3 regions of the uncultured Phyllobacterium sp. genome follow, and region 1 is predicted to be linked to each of the others. Evidence: riboswitches for the same ligand, from Rfam matches in the RefSeq annotation. Region 1 holds a riboswitch; each other region holds the start of a gene.
The links. Region 1 has a riboswitch for cobalamin ahead of RDL77_RS14465 (aromatic ring-hydroxylating dioxygenase subunit alpha). Riboswitches for the same ligand answer to the same signal wherever they lie in the genome.
Positions count from the first base shown of each region.

Region 2: it holds a riboswitch for cobalamin, as region 1 does, so the genes downstream of both, cobU (bifunctional adenosylcobinamide kinase/adenosylcobinamide-phosphate guanylyltransferase) here and RDL77_RS14465 (aromatic ring-hydroxylating dioxygenase subunit alpha) in region 1, are expected to answer to the same signal.
Region 3: it holds a riboswitch for cobalamin, as region 1 does, so the genes downstream of both, RDL77_RS11160 (ABC transporter ATP-binding protein) here and RDL77_RS14465 (aromatic ring-hydroxylating dioxygenase subunit alpha) in region 1, are expected to answer to the same signal.

Region 1 covers NZ_CABSQF010000022.1:4,198-6,456, reverse strand. The annotation lists gene RDL77_RS14470 (hybrid-cluster NAD(P)-dependent oxidoreductase) at 1-196, opposite strand, end outside; gene RDL77_RS14465 (aromatic ring-hydroxylating dioxygenase subunit alpha) at 204-1,448, opposite strand; cobalamin riboswitch at 1,573-1,773, opposite strand; gene RDL77_RS14460 (DUF1868 domain-containing protein) at 1,885-2,259, opposite strand, start outside.
Region 2 covers NZ_CABSQF010000060.1:10,958-13,216, forward strand. The annotation lists gene cobW (cobalamin biosynthesis protein CobW) at 1-406, opposite strand, end outside; gene cobU (bifunctional adenosylcobinamide kinase/adenosylcobinamide-phosphate guanylyltransferase) at 411-935, opposite strand; cobalamin riboswitch at 1,097-1,331, opposite strand; gene RDL77_RS22690 (cobyric acid synthase) at 1,376-2,259, opposite strand, start outside.
Region 3 covers NZ_CABSQF010000015.1:19,271-21,529, forward strand. The annotation lists gene RDL77_RS11155 (ABC transporter substrate-binding protein) at 1-376, opposite strand, end outside; gene RDL77_RS11160 (ABC transporter ATP-binding protein) at 376-1,182, opposite strand; cobalamin riboswitch at 1,501-1,714, opposite strand; gene RDL77_RS11165 (DUF2126 domain-containing protein) at 1,871-2,259, shown strand, end outside.

The DNA of each region.
Region 1 (2,259 bases):
GCTGCACCGGCAGCTCGAAGGTCATGAACTGGCCCGGCTCATAGCGGAACCAGTTCTGGTTGTCGGAACGGAATGTGAAGGTCTTCACATTCGGCGCTTCCTCGATGATCGACAAACACTCCAGCAGATGCAGCCGGTCATTCCATGGCTGCATCTGGTCGAGGTGCGGGTAAGACTGAGGAACGCCCATGTTCATTGTGTACCTATGCTACCTTGCTGAGCCGCGTATCGCCGCCGGAGAGACGCTCTTCCATGAACCTGCAATACCATTCGAGGAATTGCAGCACGCCGCCTTCATGCTCGGGCGAATAGGGGCCGGGCTCGTAGGCGGGCGAGCGGATGCCGAAGGCGTTTTCCTCGACGATCCGGCGGTCCTGGTCATTGGTCTCGAGCCAGACATGCGTCAGTTCCTCGATGGTGTAATCCACGCCCTCAACCGCATCCTTGTGCACCAGCCATTTGGTGGTGACCTGCGTTTCATCCGGGCCGAGCGGCAGCACGCGGAAGGAAATGGCATGGTCGCCGAGGATATGGTTCCAGGTGGTCGGGTAATGGAACAGCAGCAGCGAGCCGATCTGCTTCTCGTTGACACTGTCGCTGAGCTGCCGGCCGACGGCGCGGCGCCCGCTCATCGTATAGCTTTCCGCATCGCGCAGCAGCGGCACACGGGTGGCGCGGTACTGGCCGTCATCGGACATGCGGAAAATGCTGGGCAGGCCTGCCGCTTCGCAACGCTGCCAGTGGGCAGCAATTTCCGGATCGTCAGCGGCGCCCTGGACACCGCTCACGCTCGGCGCTTCCGGAAAGGTCTTGCACAGCTCGGGATGATTGGCCACGCAGTGATAGCACTCGCGGTTGTTTTCCCAGACCAGCTTCCAGTTGCCCTTTTCAACGATGGTGCTCTGATAGGCGACCTTGGTTTCGGTGAGGTGGTGCGGCGCGAGATAGGGCTCGATCAGTGCACGCGTCGCGCTGAAATCGACAGGATTCTGCGCCAGGCAGATGAAGATGTAACCGCCGACGCTTTCGCACTGCACCGGCTTCAGGCTGTGCTGGCTGGCGTCGAAATCATCGCCCATCTGGCGGGCGAACAGCAGGCGCCCGTCAAGCTCGTAGGTCCACTGGTGATAGGGGCAGACGAGCTTGGCCGACGTGCCGCGCTCGGCCGAGCAGACGCGCGAGCCGCGATGGCGGCAGGAATTGTGAAAGGCCCGGATCTGGCCCTGGCGGTCGCGCACGATGACCACGGGATAGTCGCCGACCTGCACCGTGAAGAAGTTGCCGGGCTTGGCGACTTCGCAATCATGGCCGATGAACAGCCAGTCGCGATAAAAGATGTTCTCCATATCGAGCCGGAAATAATCCGGATCGGAATAGAAAGACTGTTCAAGGCCGTAGCCGGGTTTCCGGTTTCTCAGGTTCCGGAGCAGTTCGTTGCGTATATCCATGTCGTGTCCTCGCCTCGATGTTGCGAAAGGACTGACTGGTGGTGACGGAGGAAGAACGCCTGCACGGCCAGCCACCGGCTGATGCCCGCACAGAATCATGCTCCTTGATCGCCCACCGCGATCAGTCGGTTTTCAGTACCGAGGCTGGTTTCCGGGCTCTGGAGTTGCCGTATCGGCTGTCACGACGCCTTCCCGGGGTTGTGACCCAGTGGCTGTTATGCCGTGTTTCACTCCACTACCGTTGCGGGGGCAGCGCCGGGTTTCCGACCGGCTTCCCAATTCTCCGCTTCCCTAGAAAAGCGGCACCTCAAGTGCCCCGATAAAAGCATCCGGCACCCAAAAAGAATAGGTGCGGAAACGACATCGCATTTACGTAAGACGACACGCCGGGCGCGTGTACACTATGTCGCAGATTGGCGATCAAACGGCCTCTGGTTCAATCCAGAACCACCAGTTCCTCGAAATGATTCATATCGACAAAACTGCAGAATGCGGGCGGATTCAACGCAATCACCGGCGATTCACGCCGGATGAATGCTAGGCAATCATCCAGAAGTTCCTGCCAGGCCCTGAGCCTTTCATCCGGGAACCGCGCGATCGGATAGGCCAGCGTGATGTGGAAGACATAGGTGTCGTGATCAGGATGCCGGTAACCGAACGGCACGGCCAGTTCGTCGCGCCAGGCGCGCATGATGCGCTCGTCATATTCGCTCGCACCCGCCACTGTCAGGCCTGCGGGCGTGACATCGATCACCTCGACGTTGAACGGCCCGCATCCCTCGAAATCCCGCAGGCGATCCACATAAAGCCG
Region 2 (2,259 bases), on a different contig from region 1:
AAGCGTCGATCACCGTGACAACACCATCAACCGTCACCTGCGTCTTGATTTCAGGCCAGTTGAATGCGGCAACCAGCGGCTGTGGCAGCGCGAGGCCTGACGTCTCAATGACGATATGGTCAAAACGGTCCGGACGGTCGAGCAGTTTGGTCATGGTCGGGATGAAATCGTCGGCCACGGTGCAGCAGATGCAGCCATTGTTCAGCTCGATCACATCCTCGTCGCGGCAGGCTTCGATGCCGCAGCCCTTGAGCAGGCCGCCATCGACGCCGAGATCACCGAATTCATTGATGATGAGTGCGATGCGCTTGCCATTGGCGTTTTCGAGCAGATTGCGGATCATCGTGGTTTTGCCCGAACCGAGAAAACCGGTGATGACCGTTGCTGGAATCTTCTGACCCTGCATATTCCTATCCCTTCATGGTGAGCGGCAGCCCGGCTGCCACGAAATAGACTGTTGCCGCGGCCTGCGCTACGGCCTGATGGAGACGTCCGGCATGGTCGCGAAAATCGCGCGCCATGCGGTTCTCCGGTACGATGCCGAGACCCACTTCGTTCGAAACCAGAACGATCGAGCCTTGAAGTTTCGGCAGCACTTGCACGAGCTGCCGTGTCTCGGCGGTGATATCGCGCTCGGCCATCATCAGATTGGTCAGCCAGAGCGTCAGGCAATCGACAAGGATCGCCTTTCCTTCGGCAGCAACCCCTTGCAGGGTATCCACCAGATCGAGCGGTTCTTCGATGGTGTGCCAGGATGAACCACGCTGCGCCTTGTGCAGGTCGATGCGGACTGACATTTCCTCATCCCAGGACCTGCCGGTTGCGACATAAACGGGTTCAAGGCCGGAAGCCATGATCAGGCCTTCGGCAAAACTGGACTTGCCCGAGCGGGCACCGCCGAGAATGAACGTCACGCCGTGATTCAGCTGGGGCATCGCCGTCACTGCAATCGCGATGATCCGTCAGGTACGATCAAGCGGAATGCGGGCGGGGAAACGAGCGCGTATACAATGCGAGCAGCCATAACAACCTCCGTGCTGGGCCTGAAGGGACACGACCCTTCGGTTCTTGGGCAGGATTGCCCCGAGCGTTTCCTGGGAAACGCTCTATGACTGGCAGGTCTCCTGGCTCGCGGGTCACAGGATGAATGCTGCCTTCCCGGTTTCCCAGTGGCTGCCTTCTGCATATGCGTCAGGCTTTGCATTGATCCTCGCCGCTCTACAGTCGCGGGGTCGGCTGCGGTGGGGTCGCCCTTGAGGGTACAACCGTCGCATTCCCTTTTGATCCCTTGGCCTTTGGCCAATATGGGAACCAATCATGGCTGGGACGTTATTCACCCCCCACGGGAAATGTCAATGGAATCCGCACGGTTTGCTCAGGGAGCGGCACATGCAAGCAGCGCATCCACATCCAGCACTGTTTCAAGCTCGGCGGCGATACTATCCAGCGCGGCGTCCACCCCGGCCTTGTAGTCGAATGTTTCAGCGGCAATGCCCATCGTGCCCAGAAGCGCGGCGCGAAACCGGTCCGCCCCGAAAAGCCCGTGCAGATAGGTGCCGAATACCTTGCCGTCCGCCGATATGGCACCGTCATTGACGCCGTTGATGCGCACCGCGGGGCGCGAACAGTCCGGGCCGGTCGTCCGGCCCAGATGAATCTCGTAGCCATCAAGCGGCAGATCGAACGGCAGCGATTGCGCCGCCACATTGCGCACGGTCTTTTCCGGCTCCATCACCGTATCGATATCGAGATGCCCGAGCCCTGCCGTCTCCGTCACGCTGCCCTCGATGCCGTCGGGATCGCGCACGGTCCGGCCGAGCATCTGGAAACCGCCGCATATGCCGATGATATGGCCGCCGCGCCGCCGGTGCAGGTCGAGATCCCTGTCCCAGCCGTTCTCGCGGAAGCGCAGGAGGTCGCCGATGGTGGATTTGGACCCGGGAATGATGACCAGTCCCGCATCGGCAGGCAGCCGCTCGCCGCTGCGCACCATCACCACATCCACCTGCGGTTCGGCCATCAGCGGGTCGAGATCGTCGAAATTGGCGATGCGGTCGAGCACCGGCACGGCGATCTTCAGCGCCCGGCCCTCGCCCTTCACCAGACGCTCCAGCACGACGGAATCCTCGGCCGGCAGCCGCGCCGCGTCCTTCAGCCATGGCACCACGCCGAAAGACGGCCAGCCGGTGAACTGCGTGATGGCTGTCAGGCCGTCATCGAACAGCGAGACGTCGCCGCGAAACTTGTTGATGATATAGC
Region 3 (2,259 bases), on a different contig from region 1:
GCGGCGCCAGCGTGTCGGGGGTGACCTCACCGCCCGGCTTCATGCCGTAATTCCAGCCAGCGAAGAAGAAATCCGGTTCCGCAGCAATGAGATTTTCAAGGGTCGGATATTTTGGCGCAAGCTCGGGAATGGCGCCCAGCTGCTTCTTGAACGCGTCGTCCAGCTTGTACCAGCCGGTAATGCCCGAAACCCCGACCATCGAGGATTGCAGGTGCAGGGCGAAGGCCATTTCGCTCATGTTGATGTCCTGGATGACCGCACGCTTGGGCGCGGCCTCGAAGGTGACGGGCTTGCCGCAACTGTCGACCGTCACGGGAAACGCCCATGTGGGGGCGGACAGCGCCGACAAGGCGAGGGCGAGCAGCATTCTTTTCATCAAATTCTCCGTAGCTGAGCAGTTTGTTTTGTGGTTGGTCCGGGTGCTTCGAACACCATGAGATCGCGATCCTGCGAGGGATGGCGCAGGCGCAGGACATCGAGATCGAAGACATCGCTGACGATGCGCGGCGTCAGCGTTTCGTCGGGTGTGCCGGCGGCGACGAGCTGGGCGGCATGCATGACGGCGACGTGGGTGGCAAACGGCGCCACCAGCGGCAGGTCGTGCAGCACCGCGATGGTCGTCACGTCGAGACCGGCGACCAGCGCCAGCAATTCGCTGCGCGCCTTCGGGTCGAGGTGATTGGTGGGTTCGTCGAGAAACAGGATGTCAGGCTGCTGGGCGATGGCGCGCGCCAGCTGCACGCGCTGCCTTTCGCCGCCGGAGAGCGAGCCGATGGGACGGCGCGAAAACGCGGCGATCCCGGCGCGGAGCAGGGCTTCCGCCACGATATCCCGGTCTTTCACCTTGGTCAGGGTGCCGGTGTGCGGAATGCGGCCAAGGGATACATAATCGTCCACCAGCAATTGCGGGTCCGGCATGTCGGTCTGGCCGACGAAGGCAAATCTCCTGGCCCGTTCCTTCGGCGGCAGCCGGTCTATTGCCGTACCGTCGAGATGGATGCTGCCGGAGGAGGGGCGCAACAGCCCGGCCAGCATGCGCAAAAGTGTGGATTTCCCGGCGCCATTCGGCCCGATAATGGCAAGACGCGCGCCGCGCACGATGTCGAGCGATACCTCATCCACCAGCGTCTGGCCGGCTGTGCGGAACGTCACCTCGTCGGCACGCAGGGCGACATGGCTCATGGGCGGATATCCGTGACTGCAGGCAAGGCACATGGTGTCAAATCCCAACCGGTAAACGTCGTCGCGTCATCGCGGACGCTTCGCTCTCGTATAGTAACGTTATAACATTGGTCAATACCCGATGTGTCATGGCTGTCCCGGCCGCGGCAGGCCGCCGGCGGTCTTGCACGGGGTGCAGACGATAATCTGGTGGTCGGGTATTGGCGTGGTCATGCCGGTGCCTTGCCTTGTGGACAAAGGTTAGGGGAACGCGGCCAATGCACCATCGCGACAATGCGGGAGAGGACATCGCATCGCTCCCGGCACACCCCGTCCGGTTCGAATTGTAGATGAGATGGCAGGTCTCCTGGCTCGCGGGTCTCAGCTTCGCCTTGCCTTCCCGACCTTCCGGTCAGTGGCATGTCAGGCATCGCTCACCGCTTACAGTTGCGGGGGCAGCCACGGTCTCGGTCCCTTTTGGGTACGCCTCACCGTGTTCCCTTTTCATCTCCCGCGTTGTCGTGCGGAAGAAACCATCGGTGCGGATGCTATGCGGCCAGCCGCGCAGTTGCAAGCACGTTTATGCGGCAATTTTTGCTGCTGCCAAAATTTTTGGCAAATGAAAGATTTCAATTGGCCGGTAACTCGTTAGAGTGCGGGGAGCATTTGTGGAACCGCGGTTTTTTTTGAATCAGACTTTTGAGGCGATATGGCAATTCACGCAGCAGTCTATCATCTGACGCATTACCGGTATGACCGGCCCATCATGCTCGGGCCGCAGATCATCCGGCTCCAGCCGGCACCCCATTCCCGGACAAAAGTTCTCAGCCATTCCCTGAAAGTCAGTCCGGCCAATCATTTCGTCAACCTGCAGCAGGATCCCTACGGTAATTTCCTCGCCCGCTTCGTCTTTCCCGAACCGGTGACGGAGCTGAAGATCGAGGTCGATCTCGTCGCTGATATGACCGTCTACAATCCGTTCGATTTCTTCGTCGAACCGGTCGCCGAAACCTGGCCGTTCAGCTATCCCGAAGAGATCAGCGACGACCTGTCGATCTATATGAAACCGGAACCGGCCGGACCGCTGGTTTCGGCTTT